2 regions of the Spirillospora sp. NPDC048823 genome follow, and region 1 is predicted to be linked to the other one. Evidence: riboswitches for the same ligand, from Rfam matches in the RefSeq annotation. Region 1 holds a riboswitch; the other holds the start of a gene.
What was found. Region 1 has a riboswitch for cyclic di-AMP ahead of ACGFK0_RS23040 (D-alanyl-D-alanine carboxypeptidase family protein). Riboswitches for the same ligand answer to the same signal wherever they lie in the genome.

Region 1 (11,701 bases):
GCGTGCCACGGGCCTTCACCGAACGGCTCCCGGCCCGTGCAGGCGAACGCCAGCGTCGACCCGAACGAGAAGATGTCGCCGGACGGCCCGGCCGTCACCCCCGCCACCTGCTCCGGCGACATGAACCCCGGGGAGCCCGCCTGCTCGCCCGGGCGTGAGATGGACGAGGAGTCCACCGCGCGGGCGATGCCGAAGTCGATCACGCGGGGGCCGTCCGCGGTCAGCAGGACGTTCGCGGGTTTCAGGTCGCGGTGCACGACGCCGGCGCCGTGGATCGACACGAGCGCCTCCGCCACGCCCGCCGCCAGCGCCCACACCGCGTCCGCCGCGAGCGGACCAGCCGTGTGGACGGCGTCGCGCAGCGACACCGACGGCAGGAACTCGGTCACCAGCCACGGGACCTCCGCGCCCGGATCGGCGTCGATCACCGCGGCGGTGAAGCCGCCGCCGACCGACCGCGCGACCTTCGCCTCGCGTTCGAACCGGGCCCGGAAGTCGTGGTCGGCGGCGAACTCGGGATGCACCATCTTGATCGCCACGGCCCGACCGGCGGCGGAGCGGCCGAGATACACCACGCCCATCCCGCCGGACCCGATGCGCGCCAGGACGCGGTACCGCCGTCCCATGGTCTCGACCGAGCGTGGGTCGTCCGGCTCAAGGGGTCGCACGTGGTCCCTTCCCTTCAGCTTGGTGCGGCGACGGCGCGGACGCTGCCGTCCCCGGCGCCGATGAAGACCAGCCCGTTCGCGCTCACGGGCTGGACGCGGATGGATTTCTCGGTTCCGTAGGTCCACCGGACGCGGCCGTCGGCCGTGTCCAGCGCGTAGAGGTTTCCGTCGGCGCAGATGACGTAGAGGGTGGTGCCGGACAGGCGGTAGGCCGTCGCCTGGCGGCGCGGATCGTCCTTCAGCCGCGTCAGCGTGCGCGACCAGATCTGCCGCCCCGTAGTGCTGTCCAGGGCGAGCACGACGCCGTCACGTCCCTCGGCGTAGAAGCGTCCGCCGCCCACCTGGCTGCCCCAGCCGCCGACGTTCCGCCGCCGCCAGACGAGAGCGCCGTCGCCGGCGCGTATCGCGTGCAGCGTGCCGAACCGGTCGCAGGCGAAGACCATGCCCTCGCCGGTGATCTGGAAGTCGCCGTAGTCCAGCGGATACGTCCAGCGGGTGTTCCCGGTCCGGGCGTCCAGGCCCGCCAGGGCCTCCGGCGACAGGGCCAGCACGAGCCCGCCCGCCGCGGAGAGCCCGGACCGGGCGGACGCCCCGGACGTCCAGCGCCGCCCGCCGCCGGCGACGTCCAGCGCGGTGATCTCCTCGCGCCCGAAGACGACCACCGGGCCGGCGGCCGCCGGTTCCCCGGTCGGGAGCCTGTCGAAGTCGACCTGATGCGTCCACAGCACCTCGCCCGTCCTGGAGCGGACTGCGCTGATCTCCCTGCCCTCGTTCAGGGTCAGGTACGTCACGCCGCCGTCGCCCGCGGCGGAGAAGCCGCCGTCGCGTTTCCACAGCACCTCGCCCGTGCGCGCATCCAGCGCGTGGACGATCCCGGTGCTGTCGTCCCCGTCCTTCTCGATCCCGTCCGCCAGCAGCACCCCGTCGGCGGCGGCCAGGGCCAGGGAGTCATCGCTGACGCGGCGCGTCCACCGGGAGCGTCCCTCGGGTGGCGGCCCCTGCGGCGCGCGGGAGCCCCGCCCCTCCGGCGGCCGCGAGCCGCCGCCCTGCCGGTCCCGGGTCCGGCGCCAGAGGAACGTCCCGAGGCCGCCCGCCGTCATGACGCCCGCGCCCACCCCGGCCAGGACCGTCCGCCGGGTGACGCCCTGCGGCGGGGGCGCCGTGCCCTGGACGGAATCGTCCGGGTCCTCCGTCGGCGCCTGACCGACCGCGGGGTCCGCGTCCGGCGGGTCGCCCGGCGGGGGGCGCGTCAGCGTCTCGGCCTCGGCGGTCCGGCGGTCGATCTCCTCCGCGATCGCCGGCGGCAGCCACCGGGCGCCCAGCAGGGACGGCCCCTCCGCATCCGGTGGTCCCAGCCGTTCCAGCACCCCGGCGGCGGACGGGCGCAGCCCGGGGTCGGCGTGCAGGCATGCCCCGATCAGGCCGCGCAGCCAGGGTTCGGTGATCGCGTCCAGGTCCGCCCGCGTGGTCAGCGCCCGCAGGTCGCGCGACCGCGCCGGCCCGGACCCGAACGGCTCCGCCCCGGTCGCCGCGTACGCCAGCGTCGCGCCCAGCGAGAACACGTCGGCCGCCGGCCCGGTCTTCTCCCCGCGGACCTGCTCGGGCGCCATGAACCCGGGGGTGCCGATGGGCGTGCCCACGCGCGTGACGGCCGTCGCGTCCTCCGGCCGGGCGATCCCGAAGTCGATCACGCGGGGGCCGCCCGCGGTCAGCATCACGTTGCCCGGCTTGAGGTCGCGGTGCACCACGCCCGCGCGGTGGATGTCCGCGAGCGCCTCGGCCAGCCCGGCCGCCAGCGGGCGGACGGCGTCCGGCGGCAGCGGGCCGAAGCCGCCGACGGCCTCCCGCAGCGACAGCCCCGGCAGGTAGGCGGTGACCAGCCAGGGCGGCGCCGCGTCCGGGTCGGCGTCCAGCACCGGCGCGGTGAACACCCCCGACACCTGGCGGGCGGCCTCCACCTCGCGGCGGAACCGGGCCGCGTACCGGGGCTCCCCCGCCTTCGACCGCCGGACGATCTTGACCGCGATCGGCCGGCCGGCCCCCGACCGCGCCAGGTAGACGACCCCCATCCCGCCCTCGCCGAGCCTGCCGAGGAGCCGGTAGGGACCCACCCGGTGCGGATCACCACGCCGAAGCGGCTCCACCGCCGTCCCCCTCCCGCCGCCGGACTCACTGGACCATGGTCGGGGGTCATCCACCGGGACCGGTCCCGGCGTGACGGAAGTGTAATCACGGCGTGAGATCCGGTGATCACGGTCGGTCGGACGGAGACCCGGTCTTCACCGGCTCTGACCTGGGATGCCGTCGGTTTGTGGCATGTTTGCATTCTCTTGAGCTTTTGATACCTTCTGTCCGAATTCGGCGCCCGCCAGGCGCCGTGGCCATCGACCAGTGAGCCGCCACATCCTCAGCCCACGGCCCAGGGTGGGGGCGGCCGCGCCGAGTCCGCTATCTGCGGAGCCGGGGAACCAGCGCGAGTGACGTCCAGGCCGACCTGCCTGTGCCGCCTCGCAGGGGTGAATCGACGCCTTCCCTCCATGTTCGAGGAGCGTCGTAGGGCGACTTCCACGTCCGAATCCGTCAGCTAACCCGGTAGGCGGTATGGAAGGAGCAGATGCCGTGACAGGTCGGCACGTCAGGAACGCCAAGTACCCCGCGCCGCTGATGGGCGCCGTCCTCGCCGGTGCCCTGGCCGGCACCCTCGCGCTGATGCCGCTGGACGGAGGTTCGGGCGACTCCGGCGTCCCCGCCTCCGCGAAGGTCTCGGCGAAGGACCCGGCGGACCGTGCCGAACGAACGGGTTCCCAGCGAGCCGAGGAAGCGCCGAGCGAACCGCCGGACGACTGCAAGCCGTCAGAGGCCACCGAGCACGGCTACCCCAACGGCCGGATTCCGGTCGGCGAACTCTGCCCGCTGCCCCAGCGGGACGAGCACCTGCGGGCCGACGCCGCGGTGGCGTTCTACAAGCTCAACGCCGCCTACCAGGAGCACTTCGGCGACGAGATGTGCGTGCGGAGCTCCTACCGCGGCTACGAGAAGCAGGAGGAGCTGTACCGGACCATGCCGGCGGGCTACGCCGCGCGCCCGGGCAACAGCAAGCACGGGATCGGCATCTCCGTCGACTTGTGCGACGGCGTTCAGGACGGCGGTTCACCCCAGTTCAAGTGGCTGGAGGACAACTCTGAGAAGTACGGCTGGATCCACCCGGCCTGGGCCTACAGCAACCCGTACGAACCGTGGCACTGGGAGTTCGACGTCGGCCAGGACGACTGACCGTGCCGCCCTGAGAGGCTCGTGCCCATGGCACCGGGGCCGGCGGCCAGGTCGGCGAACGGCAGCGGGCAGCCCCGTTCCCCGGCGCACGTGACAAGGTCGTCGCACCCGGCGTCCAGGGCTCGGCGCAGCGTGTCGGCGATGGTGCGCAGATCGGTGATCTTGGCTTCGACCTCGGCGAGCTTGGCGCTCGCCCGCGCCTGCAACCCGGCGTCGGCGCGGCGGTGCCGGTGGGTCCCGGCGTCCAGCAGTTCGGCGACCTCCTCCAGGGTGAACCCGAGCCGCTGCGCGGTCTTGATCACCCGCAGCAGCGTCACCGCCTCCGCCGGATACAGCCGGTGCCCGCCCGGCGTCCGCTCGGGCTCGGCGAGCAGGCCCCGCCGCTCGTAGTACCGCAGCGTCTGCAGGTTCACGCCGGCCGCCTCGGCGACCTGCCCGCTGCGCAACCCTCCGGACGCGCCGGGCCCGCCGGTGACGGCGGGCCCGGTCATCGCCGGCTCCCCGGGCCCGCCAGCTCGGCCGCCCGGGCGGCCAGCGCGTCCAGCACCTCGGCGTGCCGGCCCGCGACGCTCACATCCAGCGTCAGCGCGCCGCCGGCCGCGGTCAGGGTGAAGGTGAAGAACGAGCAGCAGCCGGTCTCACGCACCGCCAGCTCGGCCGCCCGTCCCGCCACGTCCGGCTCGGACCGCAGCACCAGCCGGACGCGTCCCGGCCCCGCGGGCCGCACCTCGGTCACCGCCTCGCCGAACAGCGCGTCGAACTCGGCCTCCCGCAGCGGCCGCTCGGCCGTCGGCAGGGTGCACGCCTGCGGCGCCCACCCGGCCTCGCCCGGCCCGGGTCGTACCTGTTCCAGTTCCATACACCGACGATAAACCTGTACCCCGGTACCGGATGCAACCCCTCAGTCAGCCCGCGGACGCCTGCTCGGCGGGCAGGGGGCAGTACAGGTCGATGCCGTTGCCGTCGGGGTCGAGCACGGTGGCGTACCGCATGCCCCAGAAGGCGTCCCACGGTTCCTGAACGGCGGCGAAGCCGGCACCGGTGAGCTCGGCGTACTTGGCGTCGACATCGGCCGGAGTGCCGAACTCGAAGGCCAGGAAATTGCGCGGATCGCCCGAGGGGCGGCTCCAGCCGGAGGTCTGCGCGGAGGCGCGGAACTTCTCGGTGTCGAGCATCAGGTGAAGTCCGCCCGGCAGGTCGCAGGCGGCGTGGTCGGGGTAGGCCTCGTCGATGGTGAACGTCAGGCCGAGCCGGGCGTAGAAGGCGATCGTGGCCTGAATGTCGGACACCACGATGTCGATGGTGTTGAGGGTCGGGTTCATGGCCCGCTCCTTACGGTGGTGGACGGTTCCGCTCTTCACCAGCAAGACGAACGGCGGAGGGCCCGACCGGACACCGGCGCCCACCGATTTCCGGCGACCGCCGGAGGCGGTGGTCCGCCCGCCACGGGCGGCCCGCAGCGCGGCGGGGCGGCCGTTCAGTGATCCGTGACGAAGGGCTCGTAGAACTCGAACCGGGAGCGCAGGTCGTCCTCGTCCAGGCCGAAATCCGCGGCGGCGTCGGCATCACCGCCGCGTCACCCGGCCGATCGCGGCCGAACCGGCCGGAACCCGGCCGCCGACGGCACGTTCACGGCCGAGAAGCCGACACCCGCACGGGAAGGGAGATCAGTCCGCGGACGATCGAACCGGTGCGGTGATGGCGCAACTCGGCGGCCGGCACGGCCAGGTCGAGACCGGGAAAACGCTCCAGCAGCCCGCCGATGGCGATCTGGCCCTCCAGCCGGGCCAGCGGCGCGCCGAGGCAGAAGTGCAGGCCATGCCCGAAGGCGACGTGCCGTTTGGGGGCGCGGGTCACGTCCAGCCGGTCGGGGGCGTCGAACACCGCGGGATCACGGTCCGCGGCGCCCAGCGAGACGTGCACCCAGGCGCCCTTGGGAATGGGCGTCCCGGCGATCTCCATGTCCTCCACCGCGATGCGGTGGCTCGCCCGTTCCAGCGGGCCGTCGTACCGCAGCAGCTCCTCGATCGCGGACGGCAGCAGCTCGGGCCGCGACCGGAGCAGCTCCAGCTGGGCGGGCGCCTGGAGCAGGGCGAACACCCCGTTGCCGATGAGGTTGACCGTCGTCTCGTGCCCGGCGATGAGCAGCAGCGCGATGCCGTTGACCAGCTCGGCCCCCGTGAGGGCGGCGTCCCCGTCGCGGGCGGTGATCAGGCCGCTGATCAGGTCGTCCCCGGGGGCGGCCCGCCGTTCGGCGATGGCCCCGGTCAAATAGTCGTTGAACTCCCGCGCGACGTCGCGGCGCCGTGTGCGGGCCTCGGCGGTCAGCGCCGGCACCGTCAGCACCGCCGTCCACGCCCGGAACCGGGCCCGGTCGGACGCCGGGACGCCGAGCAGCTCGCAGATCACCTGGATCGGCAGCGGGACGGCGAACTCCTCGATCAGGTCGGCCCCGCCCCGGGCCGCGATGCCGTCCAGCAGCCCGTCGGCGATCTCCTGGACGCGGGGCCGCAGCTTCTCGACCCGCCGGCCGGTGAACGCCTTGGCCATCAGCGCCCGCAGCCGGGTGTGGTCGGGCGGGTCCATGGCGAGCATCGTCCCGCCGAAGAACTGCTCGCCGTTCACGGGCAGGGAACTGTGCGCGGTGTCCTTGGACAGGCGCGGATCGCTCAGGGCCGCGCGGCCGTGCTCGTGGTCGACCACCAGGAAGGCGGTGGCCCCGCGGGGAAAGTCGATCGGGTGGACCGGCCCCGACGCCCGCAGCTCCGCGTAGGCGGCGTACGGGTCTTCGCTGAACGTCCGGCTGAACAGGAACTCCAGCGGCAGCATCAGCCGACTCTCCCCACACCGGCGAGGAAGCCGGGCCGGGACATGTCGGACTCGAACGGCTCGGCGTCCTCCCGCCAGTCGGCCACCTGGACGATGCCGGGCCCGACCAGCTCGGTGCCCTCGAAGAACGTCGTCACCTCGTCGACCCCGCGCGGGATGAGGTCACCGGCGCCCGTCCTGCCGTACGCGGACCGCACCTGCTCCTCGACCTCCCGGCTGACCGCGCCCCGGTGGCCGTGCGAGATGACCAGGTAACTGCCCGGGACGAGCGGCGCCCGCAGCTTCGCCACGATCTCGGCCGGACGCTCCTCGTCCGGCACGAAATGCAGGATGGCCAGCAGCAGCAGGCCCACCGGCCGGTCGAAGTCGATCCGGGCCTTGACCTCGGGATGTTCCAGGACGCTCCCCGGTTCGCGCAGGTCCGCCTGCACGACCGTGGTCTGCGGGTTGTCGGCCAGCAGCGCCCGCGCATGCGTGAGCACGATCGGGTCGTTGTCGACGTAGATGACGCGGGAGTCGGGGGCGGCGCGCTGAGCCACCTGGTGCACGTTCTCCTGCGTCGGCAGCCCGGATCCGATGTCGAGGAACTGCCGCACGCCCCGTCCGGCCATCATCGTCACGGCCCGGGAGAGCAGCCTGCGGTTGGCGCGGGTGAACTCCAGCACGTTCGGCATCGCCGCCACCACCTGATCGGCGGCCTTCCGGTCCGAGGCGAAGTTGTCCTTTCCGCCGAGGTAGTAGTCGTACATCCGGGCCACGCTTGGGGTTTCCGGGTCTATCACCCACTCCGGATGATGTTCACTACTCACGGACAGACCTCCCGCCTGGGTACCGATCGCCCGATTGTAGGACCAGGACCCCGGCGATCTCCGCCAATCGGCAACTCCCGGGCACGACTCCGGGCAGAAGTCCTGGGGAGGAGCGGGCCATGGAAGGATGACCGGCATGGGACAAGTCGTGGTCACCGCAGAAAGAACGCTGAACGCGAACCCGGAACGGGTGTTCGAAGCACTCGGCGACTACACGGGCGTCCGGTCCCGCATGCTGACCGAGCATTTCAGCGAGTACGAAGTGCGAGAAGGCGGCCAGGGCGACGGCACGGTGGTGCACTGGAAGCTGGCGGCCACCAGCAGACGCGTACGCGACTGCCTCTTCACCGCCCGCACACCCGGCAAGGACCGGCTGGTGGAGCAGGACGCCAACTCCTCCATGGTCACCACGTGGACGGTCTCCCCCGCGGCCGAGGGCGCACGCGTCCAGGTCCAGACCACCTGGGACGGAGCGGGCGGCATCGGAGGCTTCTTCGAACGGACCTTCGCCCCCAAGGGCCTCCAGCGGATCTACGACGCGCAACTCACGAAACTGAACTCCGAACTCGACACATGAGCCCGTCGAGCAGCCGGTCCGGGTAGGGCCGCACCTCGCCGCCGGCCGCGCAGGTCAGCAGGCTCCGGAGCCCGGCACCTGACCACCGGGGCGGCGGGCGGCGAACTCCCCCTCCCAGAACAGCGCGGCCTCACGGTCGGCCTCATCGCACCCGCACTCGCGCGCATGCCGGGTGGCGGACGCGGCGCGGCGCGCCAGAGCGGACGCCCGCACCGCCGCGCAGCCGCAGTGATGCGCGATCGCCGCACCCGTCGTCCGGCTGTACGCGGGCCCCCGCTGCGCGCAATCGCACAGGGGCGACCCCCGCATTTCGAACTCGTCCGCGATCATCGCCCGCCGCGCGTCCACCATGCCCCATTCCTTCCCACAGTTCCGAACTTCAGGCGAACGAGCGGTTCGTTCCCCGGCGAGGCCATCGGGCAGGCCATACGCTCGCGAAGATGCGACTCGACCTGATCACGATCGTCGTGGACGACTATGACCGAGCGATCGAGTACTTCACCGGCGCTCTGGGGTTCGACCTGGTTGAAGACTCGCCTTCACGCACCAACGACGGCCGCCCCAAACGGTGGGTCGTCGTCCGTCCGCCGGGCGCTCAGACCGGCATTCTGCTCGCCCGCGCGGACGGCCAACACCAAACCGCCGCAATCGGAAACCAGGTCGCCGGCCGTGTGGGGTTCTTTCTACGTGTGGACGACTTCGACGCCGCCCGCGAACGCATGACGGCCGGCGGCGTCGAGTTCGTCACTCCGCCCCGCACCGAGCCGTACGGGCGGGTCGCCGTCTTTCTCGACATCGCCGGCAACCGATGGGACCTGCTCGGTCCTGCCGGCTGACGGAGCGAGCGATGACGCCCACCCGGTCATGGAGGAAGATTCGCCCCGGAGCGGAACCCTAGCGCCGCCGGAGGCCGGCGATCACGAGCCCGACCATGCGGCGCGCGTCGTAGGCAGGGTTGCCGGCGCCGATGCAGAGATTGCCGATGCCGTGCATCAGGACGAGGGCGTCCATGTCGGGGATGATCTCACCCGCTGCCTCGGCGGCGGCGAGCAACTGGGCGCAGACGGGGACGAGGCGGTCGAGGAAGTAGGCGTGCAGCGTCTGGAAGGCGGCATCGTCGGACTGCATCGCCTCGGCCAGGCCGTGCTTGGTGACCAGGAAGTCGACGAAGAGGTCGACCCAGCCCGCCAGGGCGGCGTGCGGTGTGGCGCTCTCGGCCAGCAGCGCCGGACCGGCCGCGGCACACGCCTCGACCTGATGCCGGTAGACCGCGACGATGAGCTCGGCACGTGTCGGAAAGTGGCGGTAGATGGTGCCGACGCCGACACCGGCCTTGGCGGCGATGTCGCGCACGGGTGCATCGACCCCGGAGGCGACGAACACCGCGGCGGCCGCCTCCAGCAGCGCCTTCTCGTTGCGCCTGGCATCAGCCCGCCGCTTGCGCGGGGAACCCGGCTCGCCGTCCTTGCCGGCCATCATCGCCGTCACCCCCTTGAAAAGCGGAACCATGTTCCGTATATTTACCGGAACCAAGTTCCGCCTTGACAGGATTCCAGAACGGCAGGCCAATGCCAAGTAACGAAGGACCGGCCATGCACGCAATGCCAGACCCCACGCCCGTCGTCTCGGTGCACCCCATCACGCTGCCGGCCCCAGATCGAGGCGACGATCTGCAGGTTCGGGTCTCCGCGCCCACGACCGGCCGCGAACTGCCGGTCATCGTCTTCTCGCACGGCTTCGGCCAGTCGGCGACCGGCTACGACCCGCTCGCCGGCTTCTGGGCCTCCCACGGCTTCGTCGTCATCCAGCCCACCCACCTCGACTCGCGGACGTTGAACCTCCCATCCGACGATCCCCGCACGCCGCTGATCTGGCGGTCCCGGGTCGAGGACCTCAAACGCGCCCTCGATCATCTCGACCTGCTGGAGTCGTCCGTCCCCGGCCTGGCCGAACGCCTTGACCGCAGCCGTATCGCCGCAGCGGGGCACTCCTGGGGCGCCCAGACCGCGAGCACGCTGCTGGGGGCGCGAGTCCTGGACGCCGACGGCGACCCGGGAGAGGACATGTCCGACCCGCGGGTCCAGGCGGGCGTCCTGCTGGCCGTGACCGGCCTGGGCGGAGCCGACCTCTCTCCGTTCGCGGCCGAGCACTTCCCCTTCATGAGCCCGCGCTTCGCGGACATGACCACCCCGGCCCTCGTCGTCGCGGGCGACCGGGACGACTCCCCGATGTCCGTCCGGGGGCCGGACTGGTTCACCGACGCGTACCGCCTGAGCCCGGGCGGCAAGAGCCTGCTCACACTGTTCGGCGCGGAGCACTCGCTCGGCGGCATCACCGGCCACGAATCCAAGGAGACGACGGACGAGAGCCCCGAGCGGGTCGCACTGATCCAGCGAGTCACGTGGGCCTACCTTCGCGACGCCCTCGACCTCAAGGACTCCACCTGGCCGGCACCGGTGGACGACACCCTGGGCCGCCTCGAATCCACGTAGGGACAAGCGGCCTCCACCCGCGCCGGCACCGCACCCGGACGGGCGCCATCGCGGAACGCCCGGAGGCCGTACCGCCTCAGCCAAAGGCCCGGCGCTCAAGCCCTGCACGTCGCCCGGCGTACGCTCCGGCTCGAACTAGCGTCTGAGCCGTGAGGGGATCGGGCTTCAGCTCGTAGCCAGGAACGTCATCCATCAGGACGGGGTCATCGACCCGAGTTACCCAGACATCGGGTCCACGTCAAATTCAGATCGGAAGCCGTTGCGGTCGGGCGCCAAGGTCTCGGCCGAACCGTGGTCGGGACCTTTGGCCTGACACCAGGTCATCACGGCGGAATGCTTGGACCACTATCAACCTTTATGTCACTATCGGCGGCCGCGGCCGTCATCGGCGGCCACTCAGTCGCCGGTGAGGTCCCGGCGTTCGAAGAGCAGGTTCCCGGCCATGGTGAGCAGCGCCGCCAGAACGATCATGCTGGCGGCGGCGACGGTTTCGAACGGTTCCGCCGGGACCTTCGCGAGGTGGTGGAACGGGGAGACGGCGAGAACCGGGTCCGGCCAGTTCAGCGCGGGCCCGATCGTCTCGATCAGGTAGGCGATGACGGCCGCCGCCACCGAGCCGGGGACGGTCAGCCGGGGCCGGGCGCCGAACAGGAGCACCGCCAGCCCCATGGCCAGAGCGGCGACCGGGAGCGGGTTGAGGGTGGCGGCGAGCGTATCGGAGAGTTTCACGCCGGCGCCCGTCGCGGCGGCGCCGGCCCACATCGCGAGCGCGGCGGCCAGCGCGAGCAGCAGCGCCGACGCCAGAGCCGGCAGAACGTGACCGCCGAGCCAGCGGCGGCGTGTGACGGGCCGGGTGAGGACGTGGTCGAGCCGTCCGGCGGCTTCCTCGGCACGGGCCGCACCGATGCGCCAGCACGCGTACAGGGCGATGAGCAGGCCGATGAGGATGCCCATGATGCCGACGAAACCGTCGGAGACGTCGCCGGCGTCCCAGCCGAGCGACTCCAGGACCCGCTGGTAGGTCGGGTCGTCGGCGACGAGGTCGAGGACGGT
Region 2 (11,701 bases), on a different contig from region 1:
CACAACTTCAACTCCATTCCGAAGATCCGTTCCGAGCGGCCGGCGTTCGACCTGCACCACCCGCACGTGGGTGCCCAGGGCGAGCTGGCCGGGGCGAAGGGGGAGTAGCCGATGCGCGTCCAGGCGTTCATGTTCTACGGGTCGGCGCTCTTCTTCCTCGTCACCGACGTCGTGTACTGGCTCTGGTCCGGTGACTGGACGGGCACGACGGCGCTGGGACTGGCCGTCGGCCTCGCCGGGCTCATCGGGTTCTACATCCACTTCACGGTCCGGCGCCTCGAGCGCGCCAACGCCGGGCCGCTGTACGAGGACGACCCGGAGGGCGACATCGCCGACGCGGCCGGCGAGCTGGGCTTCTTCAGCCCGCACAGCTGGTGGCCGCTGTACGTCGGGCTGTCGGCCGCGGCGGTGGCGCTCGGCATCGTGTTCGGCTGGTGGCTGGTCATCCTCGGGGTGGCCGCCGCGATCATGTCGACGATCGGTCTCGTCTTCGAGTACTACCGGGGTCATTTCGCCCACTGATCAGTAAAAGAACCCCATCGGGGGCCGGTGTCCGCTTTTTTGCGGGTACCGGCCCTTTCACATACTGGGCGCCGCTCCAGCGACGGGGCTGGGCAGGCGGACCGATCGCCCAGTGGACGACCGGGGGGACCACATGCGGGTGGGTGGCTCAGGACCGGGAGACCGGGGACGGCGCACGGCCGCCGTGCTCGTCGGCGCGAGCATGGTGGCGGGGGCCGCGGCATGCTCGGGGGGCGAGGATCAGGACGGCACGAAAGCCGTGCGGCTGACGGTGTCGCCCGTGGGCGGCGGGAACGGGCTCGGGCCGGACAGCCCGATCGCCGTCCAGGCGCGCGGCGGCACCATCGAGAACGTGACGGTGTCGACGGGGGACAGTGAGGTCGAGGGAGACCTGAACGCCGAACGGACCCGGTGGCGCTCACGCTGGACGTTGACGCCGGGAGCGACCTACACGGTCGACGCGACGGCGCTCGGCGACGACGGCAGGACCCGGACCGTCAGGAGCCGCTTCACCACGGCCGAGGTGGAGAAGACGAACGACGTGACGATCGAGGCGCCGCGCGACGAGGAGACCGTCGGCGTCGGGATGCCCATCATCATGCAGTTCGAAAGCCCGGTGAAGGACAGGGCGGCGGTCGAGCGGGCGCTGGAGGTGCGCGCCGACAAGGCCGTCAAGGGCGCCTGGCGCTGGTTCGGCGACCAGGAGGTCGTGTTCCGGACGAAGGAGTACTGGCCCGCCCACACCGAGGTGACGTTCAAGGCCCACCTCAGCGGTGTGCGCACCGGCGGCGACGTGTACGGCGGGAAGAACTACAGCCTCGGCTTCAAGGTCGGTGACTCGCACGTCTCCACGGTGGGTGAGGACACCCACAAGATGGTCGTGAAGGCCAACGGCAAGAAGGTCCGCACCATCCCGACCAGCATGGGCAAGGGAGGGGTCCGCAAGTACACCACCACCAACGGCGTCCACCTGACGATGTCGAAGGAGGACCCCACCGTCATGACGTCCGAGTGGATGGGCATCAGCCCCGGAAGTCCGGGCGGCTACAGCCTGACCGTGTACAAGTCCGTGCGGATCTCCGACAGCGGCGAGTACGTCCACAGCGCGCCCTGGTCGGTCGGCAGCCAGGGCAGCGAGAACGTCAGCCACGGCTGCATCAACATCAGCCCGTCCAACGCGAAGTGGTTCTACGACTTCACTCAGCGCGGCGACCCGGTGGTGGTGACCGGATCGGACCGGGAACTCGAACCGGGGAACGGCTGGGGCTACTGGCAGCTCGGCTGGAAGGACTGGGTGAAGGGCAGTGCCCTGAAACGGCCGGTCACGACGGCGCCGCAGGAGGACGCCTCGACGGTGTCCGCGGAGCAGGGCGGCCGAGCCGGGACCGGGCAGGACGGGCGGCGGGCGGAAGGCGACTGACGGCCCCGCGCCGCCCCATCCGCCTCGCCCTCAGTCGGGCCGCGTCTCCAGCGGCGGCGGCTCTTGAACGTGGTTGACGCGCGCCCACTCGCGGGCCATGGCGATCCTGTCGGGGCCCGGCGGGTGGGTCAGCCACAGCAGGCGCTCAAGTGCGTCCGGGGTCAGGTCGGAGATGTTGCGCACCGACAACTCGTGCTGCATCGACACGAACGTGGACGGGTCGCGGGTGAGGTTCAGCGCGTGCACGTCCGCCCGCGTCTCGATCTGCCGGCTGACGAGGTTCTGGACGGGGGCGCCGAACTGCGTCCCGGCCGTGACGAGCGCGAGGACGAGCGCGAGGGACCGCGGGTCGCGGGCCCCGGCGCCGCGGCCTCCGGGGCGGTGCTCGGGTGTCGCCGCGGGATCGACTCCCGCCCGGCGCAGGAGGCGCGGAGAGGTCATCAGGAGGTGCAGCAGGCACATGGACCCGGCGACGCCGAGCGCCCCCACGAGCGTGCCCCACAGGACGTCGTTGCGCTTGGCGTGGCCGAGTTCGTGCCCGACGATCGACTCGACCCGCTCGGGCGGCGACTCCAGCAGCGTGTCGTACAGGACGATGCGGCGCGTGGAACCGAACCCGGACACGTAGGCGTTGAGCGCCGTCGTCCTGCGGGAGGCGTCGGCGACGAGGACGTCGTCGACGGGCACGCCGTCCCGTTCGGCCATCGCCAGCAGGTCGCTGCGCAGGCGTCCCTGCTCCAGCGAGTGGAACTTGTTGAAGACGGGCTCGACGGCGATCGGGTAGATGAACGAGACCAGGACGACGAGGAGGAACCCGCCGGCGGCGGCGCCCGTCCACCAGTAGCGCGGGAAGCGGCGCACGACCGCGTACAGGAGCAGCAGGGCGACCGTGTAGATGACCCAGGTGACGCCGAGGGACTTGAGCTGGTCCACGAGCCACGCGGGCCAGCTCTGCGTCGACAGCCCGTACCGGCGCAGCACCGACTCGCTCCAGACGTCGAACGGGAGCCCGGCGACGCGCAGCAGCGTCGTCAGGGCGGCCGCACCGAGGACGACTCTCAGGGTCCAGTGCCGCAGGCGCTCCGGGGAGTGCGGGGGGGCGTCCCCCTCCGACCGGCGGGGCCACCGCCGGCTGCGCGCGGTGACCCGGCCGAGGAACCGTGCGCCCAGCGGGGTGAGACCCAGCGCGAAGATCAGGGCCAGGCCGAGGAGGAGGCCGGCGTAGGCGGGAGGGTTGATGGCCGAGTCGAACGCCTGGGATCGGGCGATCTCGGCGGCGGAGAAGTCCAGCGCCGGATCGGGCTCCACCTGCCCGCCCGCAACCCGATCGGGCAGCGGGTTCCACGGTGTGCTCAGCGCGAGGACGGTGCCGAGGGCGGCGAACAGCGCGGCGGCGGCGACGGCGGCGGCGATCCGGGGCCGCCGCATGGGGCCGGGGTCCCCGTCCCGGCGGGCGCCGGGCCCGGCCCGGTCCGCGTCCGCCTCCGCCTCGCTCATCTGAGCTCCCTCTTCAGGTAGTCGCGCCACAGGGCGGTGAAGCGGTCCCGGGTGAGTCCCAGCACGTCGCTCAGCGCGGTGGCCTCCGGGACGCGCCCGGCGGCGCGGTAGAGCCGCACGAGCGTCGCCTCACCGTACCGGTCGGCGACCATCCGGCAGGCGAGCCAGGCCTCCTGGTAGGACTGGGAGAGGCGTGCGGAGCCGCCGGAGAACGCGTCCGCGGCCGGCAGCGCGGACGGGACGCGTCCCGCGGCGACCTCGCGGTGCAGTTCGCCGGCCGCCGTCCGGACGCCGACCTCAGTCCGGAGGTAGCCGACATAGTCCGCGAAGCCCTCGATCAGCCACAGCGGGGTTCTGCGGTCGCGGGCGCCGCCGGTGGCGACATGGGTCAGTTCGTGGGTCAGGACCACGTCGCGCCCGAGTTCGTTGAGACGGCGGAAGGTGCCGGGGGAGATGACGACGCGGTCCTCGCCGTGGCCGCCGCCGGCGGACGGCGTGACGGTGGCGAGGGCCGCGATGCCGCCGAGGTTCTGGTCCGGACCGGCGAGGGCGGAGGCGAGGCCCGCGTCGGCGGGCACGAGAGCGACGACCCGCCGCGCCCATCCCCTGCCGACGGCGCCGGTGACGACGGGGACGGCCGCGTCCAGGCGTTCCGCGATCTCTTCCAGGCCGGGGGCCCCGGCGGCTGCGGCGTCGCCGATGACGAGGCTCGCGCGGCCCTTGACCACCGTCAGGGGGCCGCCGTCCCAGATGGCGGCGTCGTCCTCGAAGCCGTGGGACGACCCGTCGCCGACGATCGTCCAGACGCCGGAGCCGGGGGCGAGCGCCAGGTAGCGGGTGCGGACGACGTCGCCCCGGTCGAACCCCCGCAACCTGGAGCGCACCTCCAATCGGACGACCGCGACCCCCTGCTCGTCGTCCATCGACTGGGTGCCGATGGCACGTTCCTCCCAGCCGTCCAGGGGGAGCTTGCGGAGGTTGGCGTACAAGCGGGACTGGGCGTCCTGGAACGCGGCGGGGGCGGAGGCCACCGTCGCGAGGAAGGCCGCCGGGTTTCCGTCCTTCACCGCCCGCGCGCGGTTGGCGAGGACGGCGGCGGCGTCCGCGGGGCTGAACGCTCCGGCGGCCTGCGCGGCGTTGGGGGGCGGCGTCGCCTGGGCGTCCGGCGCTCCGTCGTCGCCGGAACGTGTGCCGAGGAGCCCCGCGCCGGCGCCCAGCAGCACGGCGGCCCCGCCGGCGCCCAGGGCGAGTGCCCTGCGGCGCGTGACGGGGCCGCCGTTTCCGGCCTGCCCGGGACCGTCCTCCATGCGCGTGATCCTATGCAGCCGGCGGGGGAGGAGGGGACGTCAGGACCTGTACTCGGGGTAGCCGTAGCCGACGACGGTGCCGGTCGAGCGTTCCCTGACCCGGACGGCGTTGTCGGTGTTGCCCTCGACCGCCTCGATGGTGCCGTCGTCGATCTTCTTGGTCACCATGCCGACGTGGACGATGTCGCCGATGTCCTTGCCGCCGTTCCAGGCGTAGAAGACGATCGCGCCGGGCTTGGGCTCGGTGCCCCAGCGCCCCTGGTCCCGGAACCACTCGGCGTGGGCGATGGTCCAGGCGTCGCTGCCGAACTGGTCGCTGAGGCCGATCTGCTCGCCGATCCATGAGACGAACATGTCGCACCAGGCGGCGTCGTCGTACGCCTGGACGGAGCCGCCGTCGCGCGCGACGGTCTCCTTGGCGCGGGCGGATTCCACGTACCACGTGTTGAACTTGGTCTTGCCGCTGCCGTCCTCCGCGATGCCGACCTGCGCCCTGGCGAGCTCGATGGCCTCGCCGGCGGTGGGCCGCGAATCCTCTGACGGCTTCTTGGGGGCGCCGGACTGCGGTCGGCCCTTTCCGGTGGGCTCGCCCTCCTTGCCACCGTCCTTGGACTTACTCCGGTTCTCGTCCTTGGAGCCGGACCTGTCCTTGGACGAGGACTTGGAACCGGGTGTGGACTTGCCCGCGTCCCCGCCGGCGGCCGGGCCGGCCGCGGCGGCGTGGGTGGGAACGGAGGCGAACGGCAGGACCGACGCCTGCGCGGTGGCCGCGGCGGTGCCGAGAACGGCGGCGCCGACGATCACGCCGCCGGCCGTCCGCCAGGTGATGGCCAAGGTACTGGGCTTGCGGTGCTTGCCCGGAATCTTCTTGCGATGCGCGCCTGGCATGGGGGATCTCCTGACTTCCATGCCGCCTACCGGGTTAGCTGACGGGTTCGGGCGTGGAAGCCGCCCTACGGCCCGCTGGGCAGGCCGATTCACCCCGAAAGGACACAGTGGGTCCCCGGCTCCGCGCTCCCGTGCGTCTGGGCACGGTGAACCGCGGACTCGGCGGTGGCGGCCCGGGGGCGGGCACGCCGGTTCGGATGGGGGTTCCGCCGGGCGGGGGCGCCCGTGCGGAAGGAAGGGAAAGCCGGGCGTGGCCGCACTCGGGCGGCCACGCCCAGGTAACGCTGCGGGTTTCTCTCCTTCTTCTTCCAGACGCCTACCGGGTTAGCTGACGGGTTCGGGCGTGGAAGTGGCCCTACGGCGGGCTCCCACCGTTCGGCGGTGAGAGACGCACCGATTCACCCCGGGTGCCGGAATGCCCGTCCAGGGACGGTCCCTGGACTCCGGCGGATATGGGTCCCCGGTTCCGCTCGTCGGCGGATTCGGCGCTGCCGCTGCGATCCTGGGGGCGTGATGGGGCCCGTGCGCGGGACCTGTCTCCCGCGTGCGAAAGAGCGGCGCCTGATGTTGTGTGTGCGGACGGCGGCCCGTTTGCGGGGACCGTCCTGGGCCTGATCCGCGGGATCCGCCGTGGCAGCGCTCTCAGCGCCATGCACGCTGCGGGCGTGCGCACGGTGGGCCGGGCCGGCCGGGTCTGCTGGGAGACCGTCTGCGGTACCCGTCGGGTACCGGGGGGCGACGCGTGGATCGTGCCGCCGGGGGGAGCGGCACGTGGCTCGCGCCGCAGTCACGCGGCAGCTGGATGTGCCGCGCGGGGGCCGTTGCGCCTGGTGGGCGCCTCGGGGCCACGGCGTCTGGAGGGCGCCGTGAGTGGTGACAACGTACCAAAGCCCCAACAGATGGCAAACCCCCCCAAAATCAACAACGGACCAGGTCAAGCCTGGTCCGCTGTCACAAAGGGCTCCGTCACGCCCATCGCGGGCGCTCCGGTGCGGGGCGTCAGGGGCGCCCGGCGCCGTAGTAGTTGCTCAGGTAGTAGCCCGAGGTGATGCTCACGACCTCGACGTTCTTGCCGGTGCGCGGCGCGTGGATCATCTTGCCGCCGCCCACGTACATGCCCATGTGCCCGAGGCCGCTGAAGAACACCAGGTCGCCGGGCTGCAGGTTGCTCTTGGACACCCGCTTGGTGGCGGCGTACTGGGTGTTGGTGGTGCGGGTGATGTTCACGCCCGCCGCGGCCCACGCCTTCATCGTCAGGCCGGAGCAGTCGTAGGAGTTCGGGCCGGTGGCGCCGTAGGAGTACGGCTTGCCGAGCTGGGCGTAGGCGAAGTTGAGCGCCACGCGGGCCGAGCCGCTGGCCGGGCCGTTGTAGGTGCCGCCGACGCTGCCCGAGCCGCCGGACGAGGTCCCGCCGCCGAGCCGCCGCAGCAGGGCCTTCTGCTTGGCGACCTCCTTGTCGAGCTTCTTCTTCTGCTCCTTCAGCTCCGTGCTCTTGGCCTTCACATCGTCGTAGGAGGCCTTGGCCTGCGCCTCCTCGCGGCGGAGCCGCTGGGCGGTCGCGAGGAACTGGGTCAGCTGGGAGCTGCGCTCGTGCGACAGATGCGAGAAGACGGCCGCCTGGTCCAGGATCGCCTGCGGGTCGCCGGTGCCGACGAAGCCGGTGACGTTGGCCGTGTCACCGTTCTTGTACGCGGCGGCCGCCATCTGGGCGATCTTGGCGCGCTGCTCCTCGAAGGCGGCCTGCTCCCGCTTGCTCGACTTGCTCGCGACCTTGTACTTCTTCTTGGCGATCTTGAGCTTCTCGTTGAGCTGGTTGAACTTCTCGACCTTCTGGTCCATCTCCTCGGCCAGCTTGTCGAGCTTCTTCTGGACCTGCGCCCTGGTCGGCTCGGGCTCGGCGTGCGCCACGACCGGGGGAGACGCGAGGGAGACCGTCAGCGTCAGGCACGCGACGGCCGCCAGGCGACGGGAGGCGCCTCTGTTCGCCGCGCCCCCTCGCCGGTCGCGCTCGTGCGCTGCTTGCCCGATGAGATCATTGGCCACGGTCGGTTTCGCCCCTCTCGTCCACGACAGTCAGCGGATGACATTAGCGATACGCAACAACCGTCACAACCGGTTCATCACTCTTTAGCTGGCTTAACTCGGAATAAGCGCCATCCGTGCCGACGTGATCACACAGCGCGATAAAGGCGTCATGGCGGGCGTCCTGATCGCGGCCGCCGCGCGCCGCCCGGCTAGGAGCGGCCGAGGCGGCGCAGCAGCAGCGTGGACGGGCAGGGCCGGGCATCGGCGCGGCGCGCTGCGTCGGCCACCTCCCGGTCGGACGAGACCACCACCACCGCGCGGCCCTGCGGCTCCGCCCGGACCAGCTCGCCGATCAGCTCGTCGGCGGTCTGCCCGGGACGGCTGAACAGCACCCGGACGCCGCGCGGCGCCGCGATGGCCACCGGCGCGTCCAGCTCCGCGCCGTCGAACACGCACGTCACCTCCGCGCGGGTCTGCGCGGCCAGCCCGCCGAGCCCCGACAGCAGCCGGCTGCGCTGGTCGGCGAGCGGCAGTTCCCCGTACCCGGTCTTGGTGACGTTGTAGCCGTCCACGACGAGGTGCACCCGCGGCAGGGTCAGCAGCCGGTCGAGCAGCTGCGGGTCACTGTCGGACAGGGCCCGGCCGGGGAGCGCGCGGTGCGCCTGCCGATCGGGCTCCAGGCCGCCGACCGCGTCCGCGGGACGGCCGATGGTGGAGGGCAGCGCCAGCTCCCGGCGGACGCCCTGCGCCGCGTCCAGGAGCGTGTCGAGCAGCATCCGCAGCCGGACGTCGTCGACGTTGCGGCCCTCCCGCGCGGCCCGCTTGGCCGCCTCGGCGGCGGCCTCGGCCTGCACGGCACGGGCGCGCAGCCGGCGCAGCTCCTTCTCGGACGCGGCGGTCGACTCGCGCGCGGCCGCCTGCTCGCGGCCGGCCTCCGCCGCGACCGCGCCGGCCCGCTCCTCCGCGGCCCGGAACCTGGTGCGCGCCTCGTGCAGCTTGCGGCGCAGCTCCGCCACCTCGGCCTTGGTCTCGCGCAGTTCGGCGCGCAGCCGGTCCACCTCGGCGCCGCGGGCGCTGCGGGCGGCGGCGAGTTCCTCCTTGAGCGCGGCGACCCGGCGCTCGGCGGCCTCCTCCTCCGAGGCGGTCGCGGAGCGGTCCAGCTCCTCGCGCGCGGACTCGACGAGGTCCGTCCAGCCCTCGGGACGCAGCAGGTAGGCCAGCACCGCCACCCGCACAGGGTCGGCGGCCGGCGGCACGTTCCCGGCCTCCACGGCCTCCACCAGGTCGGCCTGCGCCTCGCGCAGCGGTTCGGCGACGCGCCGCCGGAAGGCGGAGTCCTTCTCCAGCACCGCCGCGATGTGCTGCCCGGCGAGCTTGGCGCGCTTGCGGCGCTCGAACCGCGCGAACCGGCGCAGCGGGGCGGGAACCTCGTCATGGGGCAGCGCCCCGATCAGCTCGGCGGCGACCTCGACGACGCTCTGCCGCACGGCTTCGGGGAGCGGCCTGCTCAGACGCACGTCCGGGCGGGCCGGAGGGTCCGTTCCCTCGGATGGACGCGGCCTCTCTGCGGATTCTTCGCAACCGGGGGTCGCTTCGGGGCCGCTGTCGATGATCCCGCTCCTTCCGGGCTTCGCCGCCGGTGGGCTGTGTCTTCCCGAGCCGCCCGCACTTAACCAGCACGAACGTGCAATCGGACGGATCGCGCCGGTCCCCCCGGAGCCGCCCCGTGGCCCCCGGCCCGGCGGGACGTGCCGGCGCCCCTCAACCCTAGCGGGCCGGGCTTCTGTCGGTGGCGTCCTCTACGGTCGCGCACATGACGGCTGCGCACGGTGTCCAGGGGGCCGGTGTCCAGGGAACTCTGGACGACCTCGGCACGCCATTGTCCGAGGTCACCTTCGTGGTGGTCGACCTGGAGACCACGGGCGGCTCGGCCGCCGACTCGGCCATCACCGAGATCGGCGCGGTCAAGGTCCGCGGCGGAGAGGACCTCGGCGAACTCGGCACGCTCGTCGATCCCGGCGGGCCCGTCCCGCCGTTCATCACCGCGCTGACCGGCATCACCACGTCGATGGTGACGGCCGCGCCGCGCATCGAGTCGGTGCTGCCCGCGTTCCTGGAGTTCGCGCGCGGCGGCGTGCTCGTCGCGCACAACGCGTCCTTCGACATCGGCTTCCTCAAGGCCGCCTGCGCCGAGCACGGCCACGCCTGGCCCACGTTCCCCGTCGTCGACACCGTCGACCTCGCCCGCCGCGTCCTGTCCAAGGAAGAGGTGCCCAACTGCAAGCTCGGCACGCTCGCCCGCTTCTTCCGCACCACCACCGAGCCGACGCACCGGGCGCTCGCCGACGCCCGCGCCACCGTGGAGGTCCTGCACGGCCTGATCGAGCGGCTCGGCTCCTTCAACGTCACCACGCTCGAGGAGATGCGCGGCTTCGCCAAGGCCCCCACGCCCGAGCAGCGCCGCAAACGCCACCTCGCCGACGACGTCCCGAGCACGCCCGGCGTCTACCTGTTCGAGGACGCCTCCGGCGAGGTGCTGTACGTCGGCAAGAGCGGCGACCTGCGCTCGCGGGTGCGCAGCTACTTCACCGGCTCGGAGACGCGGTGGCGCGTCCGCGAGATGGTCGGCCTCGCCGAGAACGTCCGGACGATCGAGTGCGCCACCGGGCTGGAGGCCGAAGTCCGCGAGCTGCGGCTGATCGCCGAGCACAAGCCCCGCTACAACCGCCGGTCCAAGTTCCCCGAGCGGGCCATCTGGCTGAAGCTGACCGTGGAGCCGTTCCCGCGGCTGTCCATCGTCCGCGAGTGCCGCACCGACGGCGCCCGCTACCTCGGGCCGATCCCGTCCCGCCGGCAGGCCGAGGAGGCGCGGGCGGCGCTGCACGAGGCCGTCCCCCTGCGCCAGTGCACCCAGCGGCTGACGCTCCGGCTGATCGAGCGCGGCGGTGCCCGCGCGTGCGCGCTCGCCGAGATCGGCCGCTGCGGCGCGCCCTGCGACGGCCGCGAGTCCGCCGACGCCTACGCGGTCCACGTCGGCACGGCGCGTTCGGTCATGGAGGGCGACGTGCGTCCCGTCGTGGCCGCCGCCCAGGTGCGCATCGACCGGCTCGCCTCCGAACTGCGCTACGAGGAGGCCGCCGCCCAGCGCGACCGGCTCGCCGCGTTCGTCCGCGCCGCCGCCCGCGGGCAGCGGCTCGCCGCGCTGGCCCGGCTCCCCGAGATGGTGGCCGCCCGTCCCGGCTTCGACGGCGGCTGGGAGCTGTCGGTCGTGCGCTACGGACGGCTCGCCGCCGCCGGGACCGTTCCGCCCCGCGCCCACCCCCGCCCCTACGTCGACGCGCTCATCGCCACCGCCGAGACCGTCTTCCCGCCCGCGGGCGAAGCGCCCGGCGGCGTCGCGCTCGGTGAGCCGCCCTCGGCGGGCGCCACGGCCGAGGAGATGGAGTGCGTGCTGCGGTGGCTCGATCTGCCCGGTGTCCGCCTGGTCGAGGTCGACGGCGCCTGGACGTGCCCCGCGCACGGCGCCGAGGGCCTGCGCGAGCTGATCGACCGCGCCTACGACAGGACGTACGAGCGGCGTGAGCCGTCCCATTCCCGGCCCGGCCGCCGCTAAGGTGATCGGGGAAGCTCGGCGCCCGGAGAGGACTGCACCCGCGAATGGCCCTGCCTCTCTACGACAGCCAGCCGGCCCGGCGCGTCCCGTGGGTGACGTACCTGCTGGTCGCGGCCAACGTGGTGGTGTTCCTGCTCACCCCGATGTCGAACTTCGCCACCTGGTACGGCGAGGACCGGGTCCGCGAGTGCAAGGCCGCGCATTTCACCTACGAGTACGGCGCCGTCCCCAAGGAGCTGACGACCGGCGACCAGCAGCCGGTGCCGACCGACATCGTGCGCCAGTGCGGGCCCGCGGGCTTCGACAAGGCGCCCTGGACGTCGGCATTCACCTCGATGTTCCTGCACTCGGGGGCACTGCACCTGCTCGGCAACCTGGTCGCGCTGTTCGTCGTCGGGATGGGCGTCGAGGACCGGCTCGGACGATGGC

Region 2: linked by a shared signal. The riboswitch ahead of ACGFK0_RS10230 (CHAP domain-containing protein) and the one ahead of ACGFK0_RS23040 (D-alanyl-D-alanine carboxypeptidase family protein) in region 1 are both predicted to bind cyclic di-AMP.

The regions. Positions count from the first base shown of each region.
Region 1 covers NZ_JBICUT010000010.1:95,432-107,132, forward strand. Annotated here, with positions in the region: gene ACGFK0_RS23030 (serine/threonine-protein kinase) at 1-668, opposite strand, end outside; gene ACGFK0_RS23035 (PQQ-binding-like beta-propeller repeat protein) at 683-2,812, opposite strand; cyclic di-AMP (ydaO/yuaA leader) riboswitch at 3,096-3,281, shown strand; gene ACGFK0_RS23040 (D-alanyl-D-alanine carboxypeptidase family protein) at 3,288-3,941, shown strand; gene ACGFK0_RS23045 (MerR family transcriptional regulator) at 3,884-4,432, opposite strand; gene ACGFK0_RS23050 (hypothetical protein) at 4,429-4,800, opposite strand; gene ACGFK0_RS23055 (VOC family protein) at 4,847-5,263, opposite strand; gene ACGFK0_RS23060 (cytochrome P450) at 5,571-6,770, opposite strand; gene ACGFK0_RS23065 (SAM-dependent methyltransferase) at 6,770-7,579, opposite strand; gene ACGFK0_RS23070 (SRPBCC family protein) at 7,716-8,156, shown strand; gene ACGFK0_RS23075 (hypothetical protein) at 8,211-8,507, opposite strand; gene ACGFK0_RS23080 (VOC family protein) at 8,597-8,992, shown strand; gene ACGFK0_RS23085 (TetR/AcrR family transcriptional regulator) at 9,051-9,632, opposite strand; gene ACGFK0_RS23090 (alpha/beta hydrolase family protein) at 9,749-10,648, shown strand; gene ACGFK0_RS23095 (hypothetical protein) at 11,045-11,701, opposite strand, start outside.
Region 2 covers NZ_JBICUT010000003.1:563,928-575,628, forward strand. Annotated here, with positions in the region: gene ctaD (cytochrome c oxidase subunit I) at 1-108, shown strand, start outside; gene ACGFK0_RS10210 (cytochrome c oxidase subunit 4) at 112-522, shown strand; gene ACGFK0_RS10215 (Ig-like domain-containing protein) at 656-1,942, shown strand; gene ACGFK0_RS10220 (M48 family metallopeptidase) at 1,973-3,439, opposite strand; gene ACGFK0_RS10225 (hypothetical protein) at 3,436-4,746, opposite strand; gene ACGFK0_RS10230 (CHAP domain-containing protein) at 4,786-5,634, opposite strand; cyclic di-AMP (ydaO/yuaA leader) riboswitch at 5,643-5,809, opposite strand; cyclic di-AMP (ydaO/yuaA leader) riboswitch at 5,933-6,132, opposite strand; gene ACGFK0_RS10235 (NlpC/P60 family protein) at 6,634-7,677, opposite strand; gene ACGFK0_RS10240 (NYN domain-containing protein) at 7,869-9,170, opposite strand; gene ACGFK0_RS10245 (DEDD exonuclease domain-containing protein) at 9,473-11,272, shown strand; gene ACGFK0_RS10250 (rhomboid family intramembrane serine protease) at 11,317-11,701, shown strand, end outside.